Regions from separate parts of the Micromonospora sp. NPDC000442 genome, predicted to be linked through region 2. Evidence: predicted binding sites of a transcription regulator. Region 2 holds the regulator's gene; each other region holds the start of a gene.

Region 1 (7,448 bases), on a different contig from region 2:
CGGATGGGGTGGTGCGGGTGGGGTCAGGTGACGGTGAGCTTGATGGAGTGCCAGCCGGTGGCGCCGTCGGGCGCGACGCCGCGTGGCTCGCCGGTCTGCGTCTCGCCGGTGCTGTCCGTCGCCCGGACCTGGAGGGTGTGTTCCCCCGGGGTGGCCGGCCACTGCCATGACCACTGCACCCAGGTGTCCACCGAGATGGTCGGCGCCAGTTGGGCCTCCTGCCAGGGCCCTTCGTCGACGCGTACCTCGACGCGGTCGATGCCCCGGTGCTGCGCCCAGGCGACGCCCGCGACCGTGACCGGGCCGGCGGCCGGCCGGTTGCGCGGGCGGGGCGTGTCGATCCGCGACTGCGTCTTCACCGGCCCCTGCGCCGACCACCCCCGGGGCACCCAGTACGCGTCGAAGTCCGCGAAGCTGGTCAACTCCAGTTCGGTGATCCACTTGCACGCCGACACGTAGCCGTACAGGCCCGGCACCACCATCCGGGCCGGGAAGCCGTGCTGCACCGGCAGCGGCTCGCCGTTCATGCCGACGGCAAGCAACGCGTCCCGCCCGTCACGCAGCACGGCGGTCGGGGTGCCACAGGTCCAACCGTCCACCGAACGCCCGACCACCTGGTCGGCTCCGTCCAGCGGCCCCACCTCGTCGAGCAGTTCCCGGATCGGTACGCCGAGCCACCGCGCGTTGCCGATCAGGTCGCCGCCGACCTCGTTGGAGACGCAGGCCAGCGTCACGTACCGCTCCACCATGGGCCGGGCGAGCAGATCGGCGTAGCTCAGCGTGACCGGGTTACGGACCCGGCCGTGAATGCGCAACTGCCAGGTCGTCGGATCGACCTGCGGCACCACAAGCGCGGTGTCGATCCGGTAGAAGCTCCGGTTCGACGTGACGTAGCTGGTCAGCCCGGGCTGGGCCAGGTCGGCGCCGGCCGGCACCGCTGGTGCGGCGGAGACCGGGGCCGGCAGCGTGATCGCCTCGCGGGCGGCCGACACCCCCTGACGGCCAGCGAGCCACCGCCCGGCGACTCCCCCGACGGCGGCCACCCCGAGCACCGTGCCGACACCGGTGAGGAACCGCCGCCGCGAGTCCGGGTCGACCCGCCGCCCCGGCGCTGCGGGGCCTGACGGGCCACCGGGGTCCGACGGGCGTCCGAGGGCCGGCGGGCTTCCCGGGACCGACGGGCTTCCGGCCGACGCGGTCGGGTCGGTCGCCGTCCCGTCGGGGACCCCGGCGGTTCCGACCGGATCCGGGTCCGGCTCGGCAGCGGGACCGGTCACGGAGGGCGGGCCGACCGGCGTCGGCGGGGACCAGGGCCAGGGGTCGAGTTCGAGCGGACCGGCGACGAACGCCCAGAGCGCCACCCCGCCGACCACCGCTCCGACCAGCGACGGCAGCACGTCGGCGGCGTCCGCGCCGGCCCGGGTCAGGGCCGCTGCCGCGCCGATCCCGCCGAAGACGACGATGCCGGCCAGGCCGACCGTCAGGCGGCGGACGGCCAGCATGCCCAACAGGGCAGCGAAGCCGCCGAGCAGCAATGCCGTACCGACCAGCAGGGCGATCTTGTCGTACGTGCCGAAGACCTCGATGCCGAACCGCTTGACCGGCTCGGGGGCGGTGTCCACGACGAGACCGCCGACCGCGACGAGCGGGGACGAGCGGGGGCCGGTCAGGGCGGCGACCAGTTCGGCGGTGCCGATGGCCGCCGCAGCGGCGGCGACGCCGGCCAGGGCCGCGAACCGGGGTGTCGTGCTGCTCACCCGCCCAGTGTTTCCCACCGACCAACGGTCCGGAAGTCGCCGTCGGCGTTCCGTAACCTCTCGTCACCGGTACACAGCCCGGTCGGCGTCCGACGCCCCGGAGCCACGCCCGACGACGCTCGGGGCACGCCCGACGCCAGCCGGGGCACGACCGAGGCCGCCCGAAGCCGGCCGGGACGCGACCGAAGTCAACCCGGGGCACGACCGCCCAGACTCAAGACGCGTGGGGCGCACCGTCTGGTCGACGGTGCGCCCCACGTTCGGCGTACGGCAGGCTCAGAAGCCCGGGCCGTGCTGGTGGCTGTGACCGTGGCCGTGCGAGTGGCCGTGGCCACCCGCGGCGGGCTCCGGCTCGGCCGGCTTCTCCACCACCAGGCTCTCGGTGGTGAGCAGCAGACCGGCGATCGACGCGGCGTTGGTGACCGCGTTGCGGGTCACCTTGACCGGGTCGATGATGCCAGCCTTGGTCAGGTCGACGTACTCGCCGACGGCGGCGTCGAGGCCGTGGCCCCAGTCGCTGCCGGTGACCTTCTGCACGACGACGTAGCCGTCGTGGCCGGCGTTCTGGGCGATCCAGCGCAGCGGCTCGACAAGTGCCTTACGCACGATCGACACGCCGACCTTCTCGTCGCCGGTGAAGCCGAGGTCGTCGTCGAGCACCGACAGGATCTGCGCCAGGGCGGCGCCTCCGCCGGGCACGGTGCCCTCCTCGACCGCGGCCTTGGTCGCGGCGATGGCGTCCTCGATGCGGTGCTTGCGCTCCTTCATCTCGACCTCGGTGGCCGCACCGACCTTGACCACCGCCACACCGCCGGAGAGCTTGGCCAGCCGCTCGGCGAGCTTCTCCCGGTCCCACTCGGAGTCCGAGGCCTCGATCTCCTTGCGGATCTGCGCGACCCGGTCGGCCACCTCGCTGGCCTGGCCACCACCCTCGACGACGGTGGTGTTCTCCTTGTCGACCACGATGCGCCGGGCGCTGCCCAGCACCTCCAGGCCGACCTGGTCGAGCTTGTAGCCGAGCTCCGGGGCGACCAGCTCGGCGCCGGTGAGGATCGCCATGTCCTGGAGCATCGCCTTGCGGCGGTCACCGAAGCCGGGCGCCTTGACCGCGCAGACCTTGATGGTCTTGCGAATGGCGTTTACCACCAGGGTGGACAGCGCCTGACCCTCGACGTCCTCGGCGATGATGAGCAGCGGCTTGTTGTTCTGGAGGACCTTCTCCAGCAGCGGCAGCAGCTCCTCGATCGCGGAGATCTTCTGCGTGGTGATCAGGACGTACGCGTCCTCCAGCACCGACTCCTGCGACTCCGCGTCGGTGACGAAGTTCGGCGAGATGAAGCCCTTGTCGAACTGGAGGCCCTCGGTGACGTCCAGCTCGGTGTGCAGCGCGGAGCCTTCCTCGACGGTGATCACACCGTCACGGCCGACCTTCTCCATCGCCTCGGCGATCAGCTCGCCGATGGTGGCGTCCTGCGCGGAGATCGTCGCGACGTGCGCGACCGACTTCTTGTCGGAGACCTCGACGGCCTTGCCGAGCAGCGCCTCGGAGACCTTGGTGGCGGCGGCGTCGATGCCCCGCTTGAGGCCGGCCGGGTTGGCGCCCGCGGTGACGTTGCGCAGGCCCTCACGGACCATGGCCTGGGCGAGCACGGTCGCGGTGGTGGTCCCGTCGCCGGCGACGTCGTTGGTCTTGGTCGCCACCTCCTTGACCAGCTGCGCGCCGAGGTTCTCGTACGGGTTGGTGAGCTCGATCTCCTTGGCGATGGTCACACCATCGTTGGTGATCGTCGGCGCACCGAATTTCTTGTCGAGGACGACGTTGCGCCCGCGCGGCCCGAGGGTGACCTTGACCGCGTCAGCGAGCGCGTTGACACCGTGCTCCAGCAGGTGCCGGGCGTCGTCCGAGAAGCTCAGGATCTTCGCCATCTATGTCCCTTCGAAAGCGACGTTGCCCCGGCCCGGCGAGCCGGACCGGGGCAACGACACTGATCGGTTGCTTACTTCTCGATGACCGCGAGGACGTCGCGGGCGGAGAGCACCAGGTACTCCTCGCCGGCGTACTTGACCTCGGTGCCGCCGTACTTCGAGTAGAGAACGGTGTCGCCGACGGAGACGTCGATCGGCACGCGGTTGCCCTTGTCGTCGATCCGGCCCGGGCCGACAGCGAGGACGGTGCCCTCCTGCGGCTTCTCCTTGGCGGTGTCGGGGATCACGATGCCCGAGGCGGTGGTGGTCTCGGCCTCGTTCGCCTGGACCACGATGCGGTCCTCGAGCGGCTTGATCGCAACCTTGGTCGCGGTAGTCACGGGCATACCCTCCTGGGGTACTTGGTTTCGTTGCCGATCGGCATGCCGACCAGCGTCAATCTGCCACATGCCACCGGGCGGGGCCGTCGTCGCGGGTGCCGGTCCGCCTGGCGTTCAACCCTCGGACACCAGGGCCCGAAGGTTGGCACCCTCAGGGTGAGAGTGCTAATCGCAGGTTATTCCTCGGCTAGCACTCCGTCAAGGAGAGTGCCAATCCGCCACCCCCGTGTCGCCACGCTCGCGCACCCGCACCGCCACTCTTTCCGCAGTCTTCCGTCGCCGTTCGCCAGGGTTGACCGCAACACGCCGACAGTGCCTTCCCGCCGAGCGCGCCGACCCTTACTCTCCGGCGCGACCACGTCACGGAGGGCGGGCAGATGGCGGACATACCAACCCTGGGATTCCTGCGCGACCAGTTGCGCCGGGCCCGCAAGGTACGCGGGCTGAGCCAGGAGGAGCTGAGCAAAATGATCAACTATTCCCCGTCGGCGGTGAGCGCGATGGAAATCGGTCCGAACCAGCTGAGCGCCGATTACCTGGCCCGGTTCGACAAGGTGCTGGAGACCGGCGGCCTCTTCGTCGGGATGCTGGAGCTGATCCGGCTGCACGCCGAGCCGGACTGGTTCCGGCCGTGGGGCGAGATCGAACGCGAGGCGGTCGCGCTGCGCTGGTACGACCCGGCCGTGGTGCCGGGCCTGCTCCAGACCGAGGCGTACGCGCGGGCGATGCTCCGGGCCGGCCCACCGCTTACCGACGAGCAGATCGAGAAGCGGGTGCTGGCCCGGATGGCCCGGCAGGAGGTGCTCGCCCGCGAGGAGCCGCCGCAGCTCGTCGCGGTGCTCGACGAGCAGGTGCTGCGCCGGCAGGTGGGCGAGCGCGCGACGATGCGCGAGCAGTTGGAGCACCTGCGCAGCCTCACCGACCGCCCGCACGTCCAGGTACGCGTCATCCCGGCCGAGACCCCGTGGTACGTCGGACTCAACGGGCCGTTCGTGCTGGCCCGGCTCGCCGACGGCACCGAGGTGGCGCACCTGGACAACCAGCTCCGGGGGCACACTGTGGACAGCCCGAACGACCTTGCCAGCCTCGGACGACGTTGGGAGACTGTGGCCGGTGAGGCGCTGCCGCGCCGGCAGTCCGCCCGCCTGATCGAGGAAGTGGCGAAGTCATGGACCTGACCCGTGCCGCCTGGCGCACGTCCTCCCGCAGCAACAGCAATGGCGGCGCCTGCGTCGAGGTCGCCGACAACCTGCCCGGCGTGGTCGCCGTACGCGACAGCAAGGACCCGGCCGGCCCGGTGCTCGCCTTCACCCCGGCTGCCTGGCGCGCCTTCGTCGCCCCCCACGCCCCCACCCGCTAGACCCGGCCCCGACGCGGCGTCCGCCCGCGCCGCGCGCCCGCCCACCGCCTCCCGGCCCGACTCGGCTCGGCTCGCTCAGCTCGACTCGGCCCGACTCGGCTCGCTCAGCTCGACTCAGCTCGACTCGGCCCGAATCGGCCCGAATCGGCTCGCTCGGCCCGACTCGGCTCGCTCAGCTCAGCTCGGCCCGACTCGGCCCGGCCAGGCCCGGCCCAAGCCGGCCCACCCCGGCCCGGGCTGCCGAGTTGCCCGACCTCGCCCCGCGGGTGTGCGCGCGGGTTGCGGCATGACGCGGCCTCCCGCCGAGCTGACAGCCCAAGATGCCGCAACCCGCGCCTTCCGGCCGGCGTGAGGGCCCAAGATGCCGCAAGTCGCGACCGGCATGCCCGCAAGAGGCCGGCCGGGGCCTCCGGCGGGGCGGACGGGGGCGGGACGGAAGAATGGGGCGGGTGGATCTGGAGCAGTTCGCCGCGTTGCGTACCGCTGAGGGGTCGGCCGCGCTCGACGCGGCGGCCCGGGTGGCCGGCGGTGATCCGCTGGTCGCGGCGGCGGCGCTGCGCTCGGCCGGGGTGCCGGCCGGGCTCGCGGCGGCGGCGCTGACCCAGGCGGAGCTGCGCCGCCGGGCGACCGGCAAGTTCGGGCCGGCGGCGGCCGGCATGTTCTTCACCCGGCCGGGGCTGGAGCAGGCCACCCGGCAGGTCGTCGCCGACCGGCGGGCGCGGCGGCTGCGCGCCGCCGGGGTGAGCACGCTTGCCGACCTGGGCTGCGGGCTGGGCGCCGACGCGCTCGCCGCCGCCCGCACCGGCTTCCGGGTGTACGCGGTGGAGGCGGACCCGCTCACCGCTGCGCTGGCCGAGGCGAACGCCCAGGCCGCCGGGCTGGCCGACCTGGTCACCGTCGAGTGCGGCGACGCGACGGCGTTCGACGTGACCCGGGTCGAGGCGGTCTTCTGCGACCCGGCCCGACGCCGGGCCGGCACCGGCCGCCGGATCTTCGACCCGAACTCGTACTCGCCGCCGTGGGACTTCGTGACCGGCCTGGCCGAGCGGGTGCCGCACACGGTGGTGAAGGTCGCGCCGGGGATCGACCACGCGCTGATCCCGCCCGGTGCCGAGGCCGAGTGGGTGAGCGTCGACGGCGACCTGGTCGAGGCGGCCCTCTGGTGTGGCGAACTGGCCGAGCTGCCCCGCCGCGCGACAGTGCTGAAGGAGAAACTTTCGGCTGTCGTCCCGAGCGGAGCAGCAGTTTCCTCCGGCCACCCGACCGACGGGGAAAGCCGGCACACCGACGGAGCCGGCGGCGGAAGCCGGCACACCGACGGCCCGGCGACGTACCAGCTGACCGGAACCGGGGCACGTGAGGCGGTGGTCGGGCCGGTGCGACGCTTCGTCTACGACCCGGATCCGGCGGTGGTCCGGGCTCACCTGGTGGCCGAGCTGGCGGCCGAGCTGGACGCCACGTTGGCCGACCCGACAATCGCCTACCTCTACGCCGACGCAGCCCAGCGCACGCCGTACGCCCGTTGCCTGGAGGTGACCGACGTGCTGCCGTTCTCCCTCAAGCGGCTGCGGGCGTTGCTGCGGGAACGGCAGGTCGGCCGGGTGGAGATCCTCAAGCGCGGCTCCGCGTTGGAACCCGAGCGACTCCGGCGCGACCTGCGGCTGGCCGGCGACCAGCCGGCGAGCCTGGTGCTCACCCGGGTCGCCAGCGCCCCGACGGTCCTGCTCTGCCGCCCGGTGGCCTGAACCCGAGCCCCCGGAGCCGAACCACCGGCTGAGAAGGCACTGGCTCGGGTATCGGGCCGGGGCTACCTTGGCGGACATGGCGGGACGTGGCACCCCGGCGATCGCGCTGCTGGCGAAGCGGAAGGTCGACCATCGCACCCATCCGTACGACGTCTCGCCTGACGAGCCCAACTATGGCGCGCTGGTCGCCGCCGCGCTCGCGGTGGCGCCCGAGCGGGTCTTCAAGACTCTGGTCACCGAGGTTGACGGGGCGCTGACGGTGGCGGTGGTGCCGGTGACC
Region 2 (7,448 bases):
CCACCTGCTCTCGATCTCGGTGCCGGGCCCGTGGCACGGCGTGCGGACGTTGCCACCATCGTATCGGGTCAACGGCGGGGACACGCTGCCCATTTCCGCCGCTGCGACGCGCCGACACGACCGGACACAGCAGGGCATTCCACCCCGATGAACCGCCCGGTCAGCTGCGGAAGTCGAAGCCGTCGAAGGTCTCCTGGCGGCGGGTGAACCGGTAGGTCGCCCAGTGCATCCGGAGCACCACACCAGCGGAGTCCCGGGTCAGCCGGAGCAGCTCGCCGTTCTCCCGGCCGGAGACGGTACGGAACACGTCCGGCTGGTCCGGCACCGGGGCGAACACCGCCGGTGGCTTCCCCGGGGGATCGCCGGCGGCACGGGCACGCAGGGCCCCCTCGTGCCACGAGAAGACGTACTCGAAGCCCTCGCCCCACCAGCGGCCGAGCAGCCCGCGCACGTCCGGCGGCGCCGGATCGCCGGGACGCCACGGGTCGATGTCGGCCGGATCGTGCTCGACCGCGGCGGCGAGCAGCCGGTGCGGCAACTCCAGCAGCTCGACGGCGGTGCCGGAGGAGCCCAGTACGGCGGCGCCGAACGCCCCCGGGGTGCCCTCGCCGCCCCGGCGGCCGTACGCCCCGGCGAGGAAGCCGGGCATCGCCCCGTCGTGCCCGACGTGCACCACCCGATCCCCCTGTGGCACCAGGATCAGGCCGAGACCGAACCCGCCGGCCCACAGCGCCTCGTCGGTGACCGTGACCGGCCAGCGCATCTCGTCCAGCGTGGCCGGGTCGAGCACCCGACCTGCCGCGTCCAACGCCGCCGGGTCGGCCAGGAAGGCGGCCCACCGGGCCATGTCGGTCGCCGTGCTCCACAGTTGCGCGGCGGGGCTCACCGCGCCGAAGTCGGTGGGTGGCTCCGGACGCGCCTCGTCGGAGTACGCGTCGACCAGGAACCCGGTGGCGGCGCGCGGACCCGGGGTGGTTGTGGTGGAGGTGATCCCGAGCGGGGTCAGCACCCGCTCGGTCAGCACCTCCGCCCAGGTGCCGCCGCGTACCTGCCCGACCAGGTGGCCGAGCAGTGCCATGCCGAGATTCGAGTAGTGGTAGCGGCGCCCGGTGGGCAGCACCCGCTCGGCCCGGGCCAGCTCGGCGATCAGCTGACCGGTGTCCGGCGCGCGTAGCGTGTCCCAGACGTCGCCGTACGGTTCCCGTTGCAGGCCGGCGGTGTGCGACAGCAGCCGACGCACGGTCAACTCGCCGTGCGCCGGCAGGTCGAGGTGCCGCCGCAGCGGGTCATCGAGGTCGAGCAGCCCGTCGTCGCGGCACTGCATGACCAGTACGGCGGTGAACGTCTTGGTCACCGAGCCGATCCGGAACCGGGTCTGCTCGTCCAGGGCCGTGTCGTTGCCGGTGCCGCCGGCGGTGCACGTCCACAGCGGCCGGTCGGCGCGATGCACCGCAGCCGAGATCGCCGGCACCCGGGCCTGTGCCTGGACCTGGCGCACCATCCGGCCCAGACGACCGGCGGCGGAGGTGCGGCCGGCGGCGGAGGTCATCCGAGGTCCCGGGCCAGCATCGGGCCGAGTGGTGCGCCGCCGAGTACGTGGGCGTGCACGTGGAAGACCTCCTGACCGCCGTACGCCCCGGTGTTGAACATCAGCCGGAACCCGTCGCCGAGCAGCCCCTCGTCCTCGGCCACCGCGGCGGCCGTGGCCAGCACCTCGCCGGCCAGCGCCGGATCACCCTGACCGAGGGTGGCCACGTCGGCGTAGTGCTCCTTCGGTACGACCAGCACGTGTACCGGCGCCTTCGGGTCGATGTCGCGGAAGGCGAGCGTGGTGGGCGTCTCGCGGACCACGGTGGCCGGAATCTCTCCGGCGACGATGCGGCAGAACAGACAGTCGCTTCCCATCCGGGCAGTGTAAGGAAGGGATCCCCGGCGATGTCCGCGCGAGGCTCACCAACGCAGCAGGCGGGTGGCGAGGACCGCCAGGGCGGCCACGCCCGCGGTGGAGGTGCGCAGCACCGAGGGGCCGAGCCGCACGGGTCGGGCGCCGGCTTCCTGGAAGGCCGACAGCTCGTCCGCGGTGATGCCGCCCTCCGGGCCCACCACCAGCACGATCTCGCCGTGCTCGGGCAGCTCGACGGTGGTCAGCCGGTCGGTTGCCTCCTCGTGCAGCACGTAACCGGCCGCCGCCCCGGCGATCCGGCGCGTCACCGATGCGGTGGTCTCGTCCGGCGCTCCCGCCACCACCGGCAGCCACGCCCGGCGGGCCTGTTTCGTGGCTTCCCGGGTGGTGGCGACCCACCGGCTGCGGGCCCGTACGCCCCGGTCGCCGCGCCACTGCACCACCGACCGGCCCGCCGCCCAGGGGACGATCTCGTCCACGCCCGCCTCGGTCATCGCCTGCACTGCCAGCTCGCCCCGGTCGCCCTTGGCGATGCCCTGGACCACCACCAGCCGCGGGTTCGCGGCGTCGACGTACCCCCGGTCGGTCACGTCGAGGTCGAGGGTGCCCCGGCCGACGGCGGTCACCACGGCGGTGGCCGTGCCGCCCCGCCCGTCGGCGAGCAGCACCTGTTCGCCGGCGCGCAGCCGTTGCACGGTGGCGGCGTGGTGGCCCTCGGGGCCGTCCAGCACCATCGAGGCGGCGGTCGGCAGCGACTCGACCAGGAACAGCGGGGCGGACACGTCAGGCGTGGCCGTTGAAGGCGTCGCGCATCCGGGAGAAGAACCCGCCCTGCTTGGTCAGCTCGGCGACCTCCTCGCCACGGGTCTTGGCGAACTCGCGCAGCATCCGTTCCTGCTCGGCGTCGAGCTTCGTCGGAGTCCGCACGTCCAGGTGGACGTAGAGGTCGCCCCGCCCGGCGCCGCGCAGGTGCGGTACGCCACGGGCCCGCAGCCGCAGGGTGCTGCCCGGCTGGGTGCCCGCCTTGACGTCGACCGGTTCCTCGCTGTCGAGCGCCTTGATGGTCAGCCGGGTGCCGAGCGCGGCGGCGGTCATCGGCACGGTGACCCGGCAGTGCAGGTCGTCGCCCTTGCGGGAGAAGACGTCGTGCGGCCGTTCGTGGATCTCCACGTAGAGGTCCCCGGCGGTGCCGCCGCCCGGGCCGACCTCGCCCTGCTGGGCGAGGCGGATGCGCATGCCGTCCTCCACCCCGGCAGGGATCTTGACGGTCAGCGAACGACGGGTGCGTACCCGGCCGTCACCGGCGCAGGTCGGGCAGGGGCTCGGGATGGTGGTGCCGTAACCCTGGCAGACCGTGCACGGCCGGGCGGAGACCACCTGCCCGAGGAAGGTGCGCTGCACCGACTGCACCTCGCCCCGGCCACCGCACGCCTCGCAGGTGGCCAGGTGGGTGCCGGCGGCGGTGCCGGCACCGGAGCAGGTGGTGCAGAGCACGGCGGTGTCGACGGTGATCGGCGCCTCGACGCCGAAGGCGGTCTCCTGGAGGTCCAGTTCCAGGCGCAGGATGGCGTCGGCGCCGGGGCGGGTACGCGGACGCGGGCCTCGCCCGGCGCCGGTGGCACCACCGAAGAACGCGTCCATGATGTCCTGGAAGCCGACGAAGGGGCCGGCCCCGCCGGGGCCACCCGGACCGCCGGGCCCGCCTCCGCCGGGTGCCAGCGGATCCCCGCCGAGGTCGACGATCTGCCGTTTCCGATCGTCCGAGAGGACCTCGTACGCGGCGTTGATGTCCTTGAACTTCTCCTGTGCCTCCGGATCCGGATTCACGTCCGGATGGAACTGGCGCGCCAGCTTGCGGTAGGCGCGCTTGATCTCGTCATCGGAGGCACCCTTGCTCACGCCGAGAATGCCGTAGTAGTCCCTGGCCACTGCGTTCCGTGTCCTCGTGTTCGTCTCGAGTTACGCCGTTCGGCGGCGGCAGCCTGCCGTCGGCCCTGACTTGTCAGTTCTGGGCCAGCAGCTCGCCCACGTAGCGTGCCACGGCCCTCACCGTGGCGATGGTTCCGGGGTAGTCCATCCGGGTCGGTCCCAGCACGCCCATCCCCCCGACGATGGTCGCGCCCGGGCCGTATCCGGTGCTGACCACGGAAGCCGCCCGCAGGTTGTCGTACTCGTTCTCGTCGCCGATGCGCACCCGCAGTGTGCTCGGCTCCACCTCGCCGATGAGCTTGAGCAGCACGACCTCCTCCTCAAGTGCTTCAAGGATCGGACGCAACGAGCCCTGGAAGTCGAGCAGGCCGCCCCGGGCGAGGTTGGCGGTGCCGGCCAGAGCGAGCCGCTCCTCGTGCCGTTCGACGAGCGTCTCCAGCAGCACCGTGGACAGGGTGGTCATCGCCGGGCGCAGGTGCGGCACGCAGTCCTCGATGAGGGCCTGCACCAGCGGCGGGGTCTCCGACAGGCGGACGCCCACCAGTTTCTCGTTGACCAGCCGGCGCAGGTCCAGCACGTCGTCGGCGAGGACCGGCGCGGGCAGCTCGACGAGTCGCTGCTCGACCCGGCCGGTGTCGGCGATCATCACCAGCATCAGCCGGGTGGTGGAGATCGGCACCAGTTCCAGGTGACGCACCCGGGATCGGGCCAGGCTCGGGTACTGCACGACGGCGACCTGCCGGGTCAGCTGCGCCAGCAGCCGCACCGTGCGGTGCACCACGTCGTCGAGGTCGACGGCGCCGGCCAGGAAGCGCTCGATCGCCCGGCGCTCGGCCGGGCTGAGCGGCTTGACCCGGCTCAACCGGTCGACGAAGAGTCGGTAGCCACGGTCGGTGGGCACCCGCCCCGCGCTGGTGTGCGGCTGCCGGATGTAGCCCTCGTCCTCCAGCACGGCCATGTCGTTTCGGACCGTGGCCGGCGAGACACCGAGTTGGTGCCGCTCGACCAGCGACTTGCTGCCGACCGGCTCCTGGGTGGCGACGTAGTCCTCGACGATCGCCCGGAGCACGGCGAGCTTCCGGTCGTCCAGACCCATCCTTGCCACCTCCTGTCGCAGGTCAGCCCGCAGCGTCACGGCCACCAGAGGAACACTCTGGCACTCGACTGTAGCGAGTGCCAGTCTACGTCGGCGTCCCCGTCCACGCGATGATCAAGTCGGCACGCCCGTCATCGAACCGATCGGTGGGTTGACACTCGCCGGTGTCGCTCTGGTGCGCCGTTGCCGGTGGCACCTACCGTGACCCCCATGACTGAACCACCTCGTCCCCCGGACTCCGGCGACGAACCCACGACACCACTGTCCGGTTCGCCTGGCCAGGGCGGCTATCCCCCGCCCGGCGGCTATCCACCTCCCACCGGCGACCAACCGCCGCCGGCCGGCTACCCCCCACCCGGGGGCTACCCGCCGCCCGGCGGTTACCCGCCGCCGCCCGGGGCCCCCGGTGTCGGCTACCCGACCGGCGGTTACGGCGCTCCTGGCGGTGGCTACGCCAACAACGAGGACAAGACCTGGTCCCTGATCGCGCACTTCGGCGGCCCGCTCGGCGTGGTCGTCGGTGGCGGGCTCTTCGGCTGGGTGGCGCCGCTGATCGCGATGATGACCCGCGGGCAGCAGTCCCCGGTCGCCCGGGCCCATTCGGTGGCCGCGCTGAACTTCCAGCTCACCTGGGCCATCGTCGGCGTGCTGAGCTGGGTGCTCACCATGATCACCTGCGGCATCCTGTTCTTCGCGCCGATCATCGCCGGGATCGTGCCGGTGATCTTCGGCATCATCGGCGGGGTCAAGGCCAACGAAGGGGTGCTCTACCAGTACCCGATGACGTACGCCTTCGTGAAGCGCTGACCGGCCGGCTTACCTGGTGACGGGGGTCAGGGCAGCAGGTCGCGAACCACGGCGTCGGCGAGCAACCGGCCGCGCAGGGTGAGCACGGCGCGGCCGGCGGCGTGGGCGGGCTCGGCGAGCAGCCCCTCGGCCAGCGCCCGCGCCGCGCCCGCCCGCCCGGCGTCGGTAAGCACGTCCAGTGGCAGGCCGGAAGCCAGCCGCAACCGGAGCATGACGTCCTCCATGTGCGCCTCGTCGCCGGTGAGCACCTCCCGGGCCTGCCCGGGTGACGCCCCGGCGGCGAGGCGTCCCGCGTACGCGGCGGGATGTTTGACGTTCCACCAACGCACTCCGCCGACGTGGCTGTGTGCCCCCGGCCCGAGGCCCCACCAGTCACCGCCGGCCCAGTAGAGCAGGTTGTGCCGGCAGCGCGCGTCCGGCGTGCGGGCCCAGTTGGAGACCTCGTACCAGGAGAAACCGGCCGCGCCGAGGGCGGACTCGGCGGCCAGGTAGCGGTCCGCGGCCACGTCCTCGTCCGGGTAGGGCAGCTCGCCACGGCGCATCCGGGCGGCCAGCCGGGTGCCGTCCTCGACGATCAGGGCGTACGCGCTGACATGGTCCACGCCCGCGGCCACCACCTCATCCAGCGAGGCGGCGAAGTCCTCGGCCCGCTCCCCCGGTGTCCCGTAGATCAGGTCGAGATTGACGTGGTCGAAGCCGGCGTCGCGGGCCTCCAGCGCGGCGGCGGTGGCCCGGCCGGCATGGTGCCGGCGGTCGAGCACGGCGAGCACCCCGGGCGCGGCCGACTGCATGCCCAGCGAGATCCGGGTGTACCCGGCCGCGCGCAACTCCTTCAGCGAGGTGGGCGTCACCGATTCCGGGTTGGCCTCGGTGGTCACCTCCGCGTCGGCGGCCAGCCCCCAGGTCCGGTCGATCGCGTCGAGGATGCGGGCCAGGTCGTCGGCGGGCAGCAGGGTGGGGGTGCCGCCGCCGACGAAGACCGTGTCCACCCGGGCCGGCGGGGCCTCGCCCAGCACCCGGGCGGCGAGCGTCAGTTCCGCCAGCACGGCGTCGGCGTAGGCCTCCCGGCTCGCGCCGCCGCCCAGCTCGTCGGCGGTGTACGTGTTGAAGTCGCAGTAGCCGCAGCGGCTCGCGCAGAAGGGCACGTGCACGTACACCCCGAAACCCCGGGCGCCCACGGACGCACGGGCGGACGCGGGCAGCGACCCGTCGACGGGGACGGGCTCGCCTGCTGGAAGGACGCCGGGCATGGCCACTAGTGTGCCCTGGCATGACCTCTCCCGACGCGCTCGTGCGGGTCGCCACGGCCCACGGGGTGACCACGCTCACCCTGGACAGTCCGCACAACCGCAACGCGCTCTCCACGCCGCTGATGACCGAACTGCTGGCCGGACTGTCCGCCGCGGTCGCCGACGACGCGGTCCGGGTGATCGTGCTCGACCACACCGGGCCGGTCTTCTGCTCCGGAGCCGACCTGAAGGAGACCGCGGCGGCGTACGCCAGCGGCACGGTGCCCGCCGGGATGCTGGGTGACGTGCTCGCGGCGGTCCGGGAGTGCCCGAAGCCGGTGCTGGCGAGGGTCGCCGGCCCGGCCCGGGCCGGCGGCCTGGGTCTGATCGCGGCGGCCGACCTGGCAGTCTGCACGGCCGAGGCCACGTTCGCCTTCACCGAGGTGCGGATCGGGGTGATCCCCGCGGTGATCTCCGCGACGGT
Region 3 (7,448 bases), on a different contig from region 2:
TGGTTCAACGCCGAGAAGGGCTACGGCTTCATCGCCGTCGACGGCGGGCAGGACGTCTTCGTTCACTTCTCCGCAATCGAGATGGACGGCTACAAGGCGCTGGACGACGGTCAGCGGGTGGAGTTCGAGATCGCCCAGGGCCAGAAGGGCCCACAGGCCGAGCAGGTGCGCGTCATCGCCTGAGCGCCGACCGCCCACCCCCACCGACCGATCGTCGTCGGGGTGGCGTGACCATCGCCGGAGGGGGCTGCGGTGCCGGTGCCCCACAAGGGAAGATCATGGGCCGATCCAGCCGTCGCTGAGGAGATCCCATGTCCGACCAGCCGCCCCCGACAGGTCCGTCCTCCTCGCCTTCGGGTGAGCCGCAGTCGCCCGCCGGATGGGTCGGCCAGCCGCCCCTCCCCGGCCAGCCTCCGTACGGTGTGCCGCCGGCTCATCCCGCGCAGCCGCCCCACGTCGGCATGACGCCGTATCCCGGCCAGCCGGTCTACGGCTGGTACCCCCCGGGCGGCTACGGCCTCGACCCCTCCGACACCCTGGTCACCCCGCCCGGGGCCGGTCTGGGCGGCTGGTTCGCGCGCTGCGTGGGCGCCGCCCGTCGCGGTTGGCGACCACTGTTGCCGATCCTCGTACTCACCCAGGCGCTGCCGGCCGCGGTGCTGTCGGTGCTCGTGCTGGCCGTGGACCCTTCGGCCCGCTGGGACGCCCAACTCGCCAGCGACTCCGCCGCGCTGCCGGCGAACTTCTGGTCCGACCTCGCGACGCTCCTGCTCGTGCTGGTCGGCGGCAGCCTGCTGCTCGGTGTGGTGCAGGCGGTCGGCTGGGCCGCCGGCACCTGGGTGATCAGCCGGCAGGCGATCGGCGAGTCGGTCGGCACCGGTGCCGCGCTGCGTTACGGACTGCGTCGGGCGTTCGGTCTGTGGGGCTGGACACTGCTCATCACCCTGATCGTCACCTTCGGCTTCTGCCTGTGTTTCCTGCCCGGCGTGTACGCGGCGTTCGCGCTGGCCATGGCCGGCCCGGTCTACCTCTTCGAGCGGCACGACCCGCTCAGCAGGTCGCATCGCATGCTGCGTGACCGGCTGGGGCTGCTGCTCGGTCGGGTGGCACTTGTGGGCGCCGCCGTGATCGGCTTCTCGCTGGCCGCGAGCGTGGTCGAGTCGCTGGCGATCCTGCCGTTCGGCGCCACTCCGCTGGACTCGCCGGGTACGGCGGTGGGTGCGGTGCTGACGGTCACGGTGGTCGCGGTACTGACCCTGCCGGCGTACCTCGCGCAGCTGGTCGGGCTCGTTGTCACATACGCCGAGCAGCGGGCACACGAGGGTCCGGTGAACGCCGCCCAACTGGCGGCCGAACTCGGCTGACCCGGGCCATCGTGCTTGCACTCGGCAGGGCAGAGTGCTAAACAAGTCATTGGCACTCGCATGGCGTGAGTGCCAGCTGGTCGGGACGGTGGGGCCGCGGTCGCGCTCGTGACATAACCACGGGTGGGGCACGTGGCCGGTCGTCGCGGGCTATCCGGCCCGGCCGAGGAGACGTCGCCGTCGCCAGGTGGCGACGTCCCAAGGTGCGTACACCAGACGGCCCATCCGGGGCACACACTCGGGTGGCCCGTGAGTGTCCAGGAGGACAACGCCGTATGGCCAAGATGATCGCGTTCGACGAAGAGGCGCGCCGCGGCCTCGAGCGGGGCATGAACCAGCTCGCCGACGCCGTGAAGGTGACCCTCGGCCCCAAGGGCCGCAACGTCGTGCTCGAGAAGAAGTGGGGTGCCCCCACCATCACCAACGATGGTGTGAGCATCGCCAAGGAGATCGAGCTCGAGGACCCCTACGAGAAGATCGGCGCCGAGCTGGTCAAGGAGGTCGCCAAGAAGACCGACGACGTCGCCGGTGACGGCACGACGACGGCGACCGTCCTGGCCCAGGCACTCGTTCGCGAGGGCCTGCGCAACGTGGCCGCCGGTGCCAACCCGATGGCCCTGAAGCGGGGCATCGAGGCTGCGGTCGCCAACGTCTCGGAGGAGCTGCTGAAGCTTGCCAAGGACGTCGAGACCAAGGAGCAGATCGCCTCCACCGCCTCCATCTCCGCCGGTGACACCAGCGTCGGCGAGATCATCGCCGAGGCGATGGACAAGGTCGGCAAGGAAGGCGTCATCACCGTCGAGGAGAGCAACACCTTCGGGCTGGAGCTGGAGCTCACCGAGGGTATGCGCTTCGACAAGGGCTACATCTCGGCCTACTTCATGACCGACCCGGAGCGTATGGAGGCCGTCTTCGACGACCCGTACATCCTGATCGCGAACAGCAAGATCTCGTCGGTCAAGGACCTGCTCCCGATCCTGGAGAAGGTCATGCAGGGCGGCAAGCCGCTGCTGATCATCGCCGAGGACCTGGAGGGCGAGGCCCTGGCCACGCTGGTGGTCAACAAGGTCCGCGGCACCTTCAAGTCGGTCGCCGTCAAGGCGCCGGGCTTCGGTGACCGCCGTAAGGCCATGCTGACCGACATCGCCATCCTGACCGGTGGCCAGGTCATCAGCGAGGAGGTCGGCCTCAAGCTGGACGCCGTCAGCCTCGACATGCTGGGCCGTGCCCGCAAGGTCGTGGTGACCAAGGACGAGACCACCATCGTCGACGGTGCCGGCGACGCCGAGCAGATCCAGGGCCGGGTCAACCAGATCCGGGCCGAGATCGACAAGAGCGACTCCGACTACGACCGGGAGAAGCTGCAGGAGCGGCTGGCCAAGCTGGCCGGCGGCGTTGCGGTGATCAAGGTCGGCGCGGCCACCGAGGTCGAGCTCAAGGAGCGCAAGCACCGTATCGAGGACGCGGTCCGCAACGCCAAGGCCGCCGTCGAGGAGGGCATTGTCCCGGGTGGTGGTGTCGCGCTGGTTCAGGCCGGCAAGACCGCCTTCGACAAGCTCGACCTGGCCGGCGACGAGGCGACCGGTGCGCAGATCGTGAAGATCGCGCTGGACGCCCCGCTGCGGCAGATCGCCGTGAACGCCGGCCTTGAGGGCGGCGTCGTGGTGGAGCGGGTCCGCAACCTCGACCCGGGTCACGGCCTCAACGCCGCGACCGGCGAGTACGTCGACCTGCTGGCCGCGGGCATCATCGACCCGGCCAAGGTGACCCGTTCCGCGCTGCAGAACGCCTCGTCGATCGCCGCGCTGTTCCTCACCACCGAGGCCGTCGTGGCGGACAAGCCGGAGAAGACCCCGGCCGCACCGGCTGGCCCGGGCGGCGGGGACATGGACTTCTGAGTCCAGCTCCCAACGCCGGAAGGGGCGGGCCGCGTCAGCGGTCCGCCCCTTCCGCTGTGTCGGCGGCATCATCGAAGTCCGGTGACGATCACCCACGGGCCGCCGAGACGGCCGCGTACGCGTCGACCAGGCCGGCGCCGACGAGGTTCGCCGGCCCGCCGCATTCGTCGGTCTGACCCTGGGCCGGGTCGCTGGTCTCGATCGGGGCGGCCGTCTCGCGCAGGATCCGCCGCGTCCGGTCGAGGTCGCCGACGAGTTCCGGGTTGGCCGACCACATCAGCGCGGCCACACCCGCCACCTGCGGTGTGGCCATCGAGGTGCCGTCGAGCACCGCGTACCCGCCGCCGGGCATCGCGGAGAGGACCTCCGCCCCCGGCGCCATCAGATCCGGTTTCGTCGCCCCGGTGGCCGTCGGGCCACGGGAGGAGAAGGCGGTGACCCGCCCCCGGTCGTCCACCGCACCGACGGTCAGCACGTCCGCGTACGGTGCGGGCGGGTCCTGCACGGAGCCGCAGAACGGGCCCGTGTTGCCGGCCGCCGCGACGACGAGAATTCCGGCGGCCTCCAGCGCTGTCGTGGCCGGTAGCAGCGCCGAGGGGTCGCAGCCTTCGATCGGCGGGCAGCCCCACGAGTTGGTCAGGATCTCGGGCGCCCGGGCGGGCCGCCCCTGTCGGAACGGATCGCCGTCGGGCGGGAAGGGCGCCAGCATGAACTGGAGGCAGTCGAGGTAGGCGGCCGGGTTCCCCAGATTGCGGTCGAGGTTGACGCAGCCGACCCACTGTGCGCCGGGGGCCACACCGATGCCGTCCCGCCCGACGGCGCTGCCCACGGTGTGGGTGCCGTGTCCGCTGCGGTCGGTCGGCGCTTCGGTGCCGTTCCACGGGTCGAACCACGAGTCGTCGCCGCCCCGGAAACCCTGGGCCAGGGTCGGATGCCGCCCGTCCACTCCCGAGTCGGAACTGCCCATGGTCACCCCGGCGCCGGTGACGCCGAGTTCGGACCAGACCCGATCCGCGCCGATCATGGTGATGTTCCAAGGCGGGCCGGACGGGGGCGAGGCGCTACCGGTGGCGCTGTCGGCGGGCGCCGGCAACGGACGCAGCCGCTGGCTGACCAGTACCCGGGCCACCTCGGGCCGGCTGGACAGCCAGGCCCGTACCGCCGGCCCACCAGCCACCTCGATCGCGTTGACCAGGTAGTAGGGGGTGTGTGGCAGTCGGGCGCGCCGCAGGTCCCGCCGCAGGTCGGCCTGGGTCCGGTCGGCGGTGTCGACCAGCCGCCGGTAGACCTCCCCGGCGCGGGCGTCCCGGCCCGCCCGACCTGGCCCGCCGCTCACCCCGCTGAGGTCCGCCTGTTCCCGAAGCAGTACGAAGAGTCGCTCCCCGTGCAGCCCCGGCTGTCCGGCGGTCGCGCCGACCAGACCGACCGTGACCAGCAGCGTCAGGGCGCTCGCCGCGGCCAGCACCCGGCTCGGCGTGCGGGCCGAGCGTCGCGCCAGCAGCAGGCCGTACCCGACCGCCAGCACCAGTCCGACGGCGAGCCCGGCACCGGTCGCGGCCGCCACCCAGAACGGCACGTCGCGGGTGCCGACCAGCAGCAGGCTGACCTCCTCCGGATCGGTGTAGGCAAGCGGGCCGAACACGCCGAGCCCGACCAGCCAGGCGGTCGGTGCCCGACCGCCCGCCCCGGCCGGATAGTGGGTCACGACGCCACCGGCGACCGGGTGAGCCGGCAGGCCGTGCCCCGTGCCCGGGTGGGCGACGCCGCGCCCGTCGGCCGGCCGGCGGTGCACGGCCCGCAGCGCGGCCAATGCGAAACCGGCCGGCGGCAGCGTCACAAGTAGCGGCAGCTGTGCGCCGGAGTGGCCGGTGCCGGCGCCCACCAGCAGCAGCACCACCCCGGCGACGAGCCCGCCCACGAGCACCAGGCGGGCTGGTCGAGGCGGTTCGTCGGCCTCGAAGCGGCCCCAGAACCGAGCGTCGAGCAGCGTCGCGGCCAGCGCGCCGACGGCCGCCGCAGCCAACCCGGCGAGGATGGTCTCCAACAGCCCGCCGAGCGCGCCCCACCAGACCCAGGGCAGCAGCAGGGCGAGCCCGGCGGCCACCGCGAGCAGAGCCGCCACCGACGGCTGCGCGCCCAGTCGCGCCTGACGCCCGGCCGGGTCACCCGCACTGACACCCGGGTCGTCCCCGCGCTCGGTGGTCCCTGCTCCCGGGTCGTCCCCGGGCGTGGTGGTCTCCGCACCGCCGACCTCGGTACGGAGGTCAGCGACATAGCCGTCCCCGGCCGTGGTGGTCTCCGCACCCGGGTCGCCAGATGGGTGCGCGGGCCGCCAGGTCTCGGCGAGCCGGCCGGGGCCGAGGACGTGGGACGGCAGCCGGCTCGTCACCACCGTCAGCAGCGCGGCCACGATGGCCAGCGCGCCGAGATACGCCTCATGGTGCACCGGGGGGATCGTCCGCAGTAGCCCGAGCAGGCCGAGCACGAGCGCGCCGGTGAACCAGACCCGGCCGGTGACGCGGACCGCCGCCGAGCGGGGAACGAGGGCCAGCGGCAGCGCCGCAGCGGCGATCAGCAGCACGCTGAGCAGGCAGACCACCGGCCAGAGCGGCACCAGCCGGTCCAGGCCGCCGATCAGCACCACCTGGTCCACGGCCCAGCCGCCGGTCTGCGCCAGGACCGTGACCGCGACCATCCAACAGCCGGCGAGAGCCGCCGCGACGATCGCCCAGGGGTTACCGGTCGAGCCGGGTGTGGTGGGTTCCGCCCGCATCCGCACACAGTACGGCGCAGCCGCCGCACCGCCGGTACGGATCCGCCGGGCGACTGATCGAGGTGCCCGGGCCGGCACATGTGATCGAGGTGCCCGGGCTGGCGCATGTCGGCGGAGGGCCGGGCCGGTTAACGTGGACGGGTGCGTGATCCGAACGTTCTGCGGTCCGTTGCCGGGCAGCTCTCGCCCGCCCGCCGCGCCGCCGACCTGCGTCGGTTGCGCGCCGAGCGGTTCGACGTGCTGGTGATCGGGGGCGGGGTGACCGGCGCCGGGGCGGCCGTCGACGCCGCGTCCCGGGGCCTCAAGGTGGCCCTGGTCGAGGCCCGCGACTTCGCCGCCGGCACCTCCAGCCGGTCCAGCAAACTGATCCACGGTGGCCTGCGCTACCTGGAGCAGTTGGAGCTGGGCCTGGTGCACGAGGCGCTGACCGAGCGCGGGCTGCTGGCCACCCGGCTGGCGCCGCACCTGGTGCGGCCGGTGCCGTTCCTGGTGCCGCTCCCCGCCGGCCAGGGCGTCCGCGACCTGCCCGCCCGACTGCTGCGGCGGGTCTACTACGGCGCCGGGGTGGCCGCGTACGACGCCTTCGCCGGCCTCTTCGGCGGCGGCCGGGGTATGCCGTTGCATCGCCACCTGAGCCGGGAGGGTGCCCGCCGCGTCTTCCCGAGCCTGCGCTCCGACGGTCTGGCCGGCGCGATCCGCTACCACGACGGGCAGGTCGACGACGCCCGCCTGGTGGTCACCCTGGCCCGCACCGCCGCCAGCCTGGGCGTGACCGTGGTGAGCAGTGCCCGGGCGGTCGGGCTGATCCGCCAGGCTCGGGAGGTCACCGGGGTCCGGGTCCGCGACCTGGAGGCACCCGCCGGTTCACCAGAGGCCGAGTTCGAGGTACGCGCCCGCACGGTCATCGCCGCCACCGGTGTCTGGACCGACGACATGTCCCGGATGCTCAACGACGTCGGACTGCGGCCCGGTGTCCGGGTCCGGGCGTCCAAGGGCGTGCACCTGGTGGTGCCCCGCTCGGCGATCACCGGCGAGACCGGACTCATCCTGCGTACGGCCACAAGTGTCCTGTTCGTCATCCCGTGGGGCGGGCACTGGATCATCGGCACCACGGACACCGACTGGCGGCTGGACCGTTCACACCCGGCGGCCTCCGCCAGTGACATCGACTACCTGCTCCGGCAGGTCAATACGGTGCTGGACCGCCCGCTGACCACCGCCGACATCGAAGGTGTCTACGCCGGGCTGCGTCCGCTGCTGGCCGGCGAGGCTGACAGCACCTCGAAGCTCTCCCGGGAGCACGCCGTCATCGAGCCGATGCTCGGGCTGCTGCTGGTGGCCGGCGGCAAGTACACGACCTACCGGGTGATGGCCGCCGACGTGGTCGACCGGGCGGTGCGCCGGCTCGGCGGC

The links. The regulator HrcA, encoded in region 2, represses chaperone genes, less so after heat shock. The targets are predictions, from matches to a motif close to GGTTNGCACNCTCNNNNNGAGNGTGCNAACC.
Region 1: the regulator HrcA is predicted to act here: its motif matches at 4,204-4,234, upstream of groES (co-chaperone GroES).
Region 3: the regulator HrcA is predicted to act here: its motif matches at 1,412-1,442, upstream of groL (chaperonin GroEL).

The regions. Positions count from the first base shown of each region.
Region 1 is NZ_JBIAYZ010000010.1:126,094-133,541, reverse strand. It holds gene ACFY2A_RS18205 (molybdopterin-dependent oxidoreductase) at 24-1,757, opposite strand; gene groL (chaperonin GroEL) at 2,034-3,683, opposite strand; gene groES (co-chaperone GroES) at 3,755-4,069, opposite strand; gene ACFY2A_RS18190 (helix-turn-helix domain-containing protein) at 4,441-5,241, shown strand; gene ACFY2A_RS18185 (DUF397 domain-containing protein) at 5,232-5,423, shown strand; partial or broken gene ACFY2A_RS18180 (hypothetical protein) at 5,744-6,316, shown strand; partial or broken gene ACFY2A_RS18175 (SAM-dependent methyltransferase) at 6,758-7,168, shown strand; gene ybaK (Cys-tRNA(Pro) deacylase) at 7,245-7,448, shown strand, end outside.
Region 2 is NZ_JBIAYZ010000019.1:42,312-49,759, forward strand. It holds gene ACFY2A_RS24755 (serine hydrolase domain-containing protein) at 161-1,549, opposite strand; gene ACFY2A_RS24760 (histidine triad nucleotide-binding protein) at 1,546-1,905, opposite strand; gene ACFY2A_RS24765 (16S rRNA (uracil(1498)-N(3))-methyltransferase) at 1,951-2,685, opposite strand; gene dnaJ (molecular chaperone DnaJ) at 2,687-3,832, opposite strand; gene hrcA (heat-inducible transcriptional repressor HrcA) at 3,906-4,928, opposite strand; gene ACFY2A_RS24780 (DUF4870 domain-containing protein) at 5,139-5,735, shown strand; gene hemW (radical SAM family heme chaperone HemW) at 5,762-6,985, opposite strand; gene ACFY2A_RS24790 (enoyl-CoA hydratase-related protein) at 7,006-7,448, shown strand, end outside.
Region 3 is NZ_JBIAYZ010000004.1:252,980-260,427, forward strand. It holds gene ACFY2A_RS08210 (cold-shock protein) at 1-183, shown strand, start outside; gene ACFY2A_RS08215 (hypothetical protein) at 462-1,364, shown strand; gene groL (chaperonin GroEL) at 1,640-3,262, shown strand; gene ACFY2A_RS08225 (S8 family serine peptidase) at 3,351-6,035, opposite strand; gene ACFY2A_RS08230 (glycerol-3-phosphate dehydrogenase/oxidase) at 6,177-7,448, shown strand, end outside.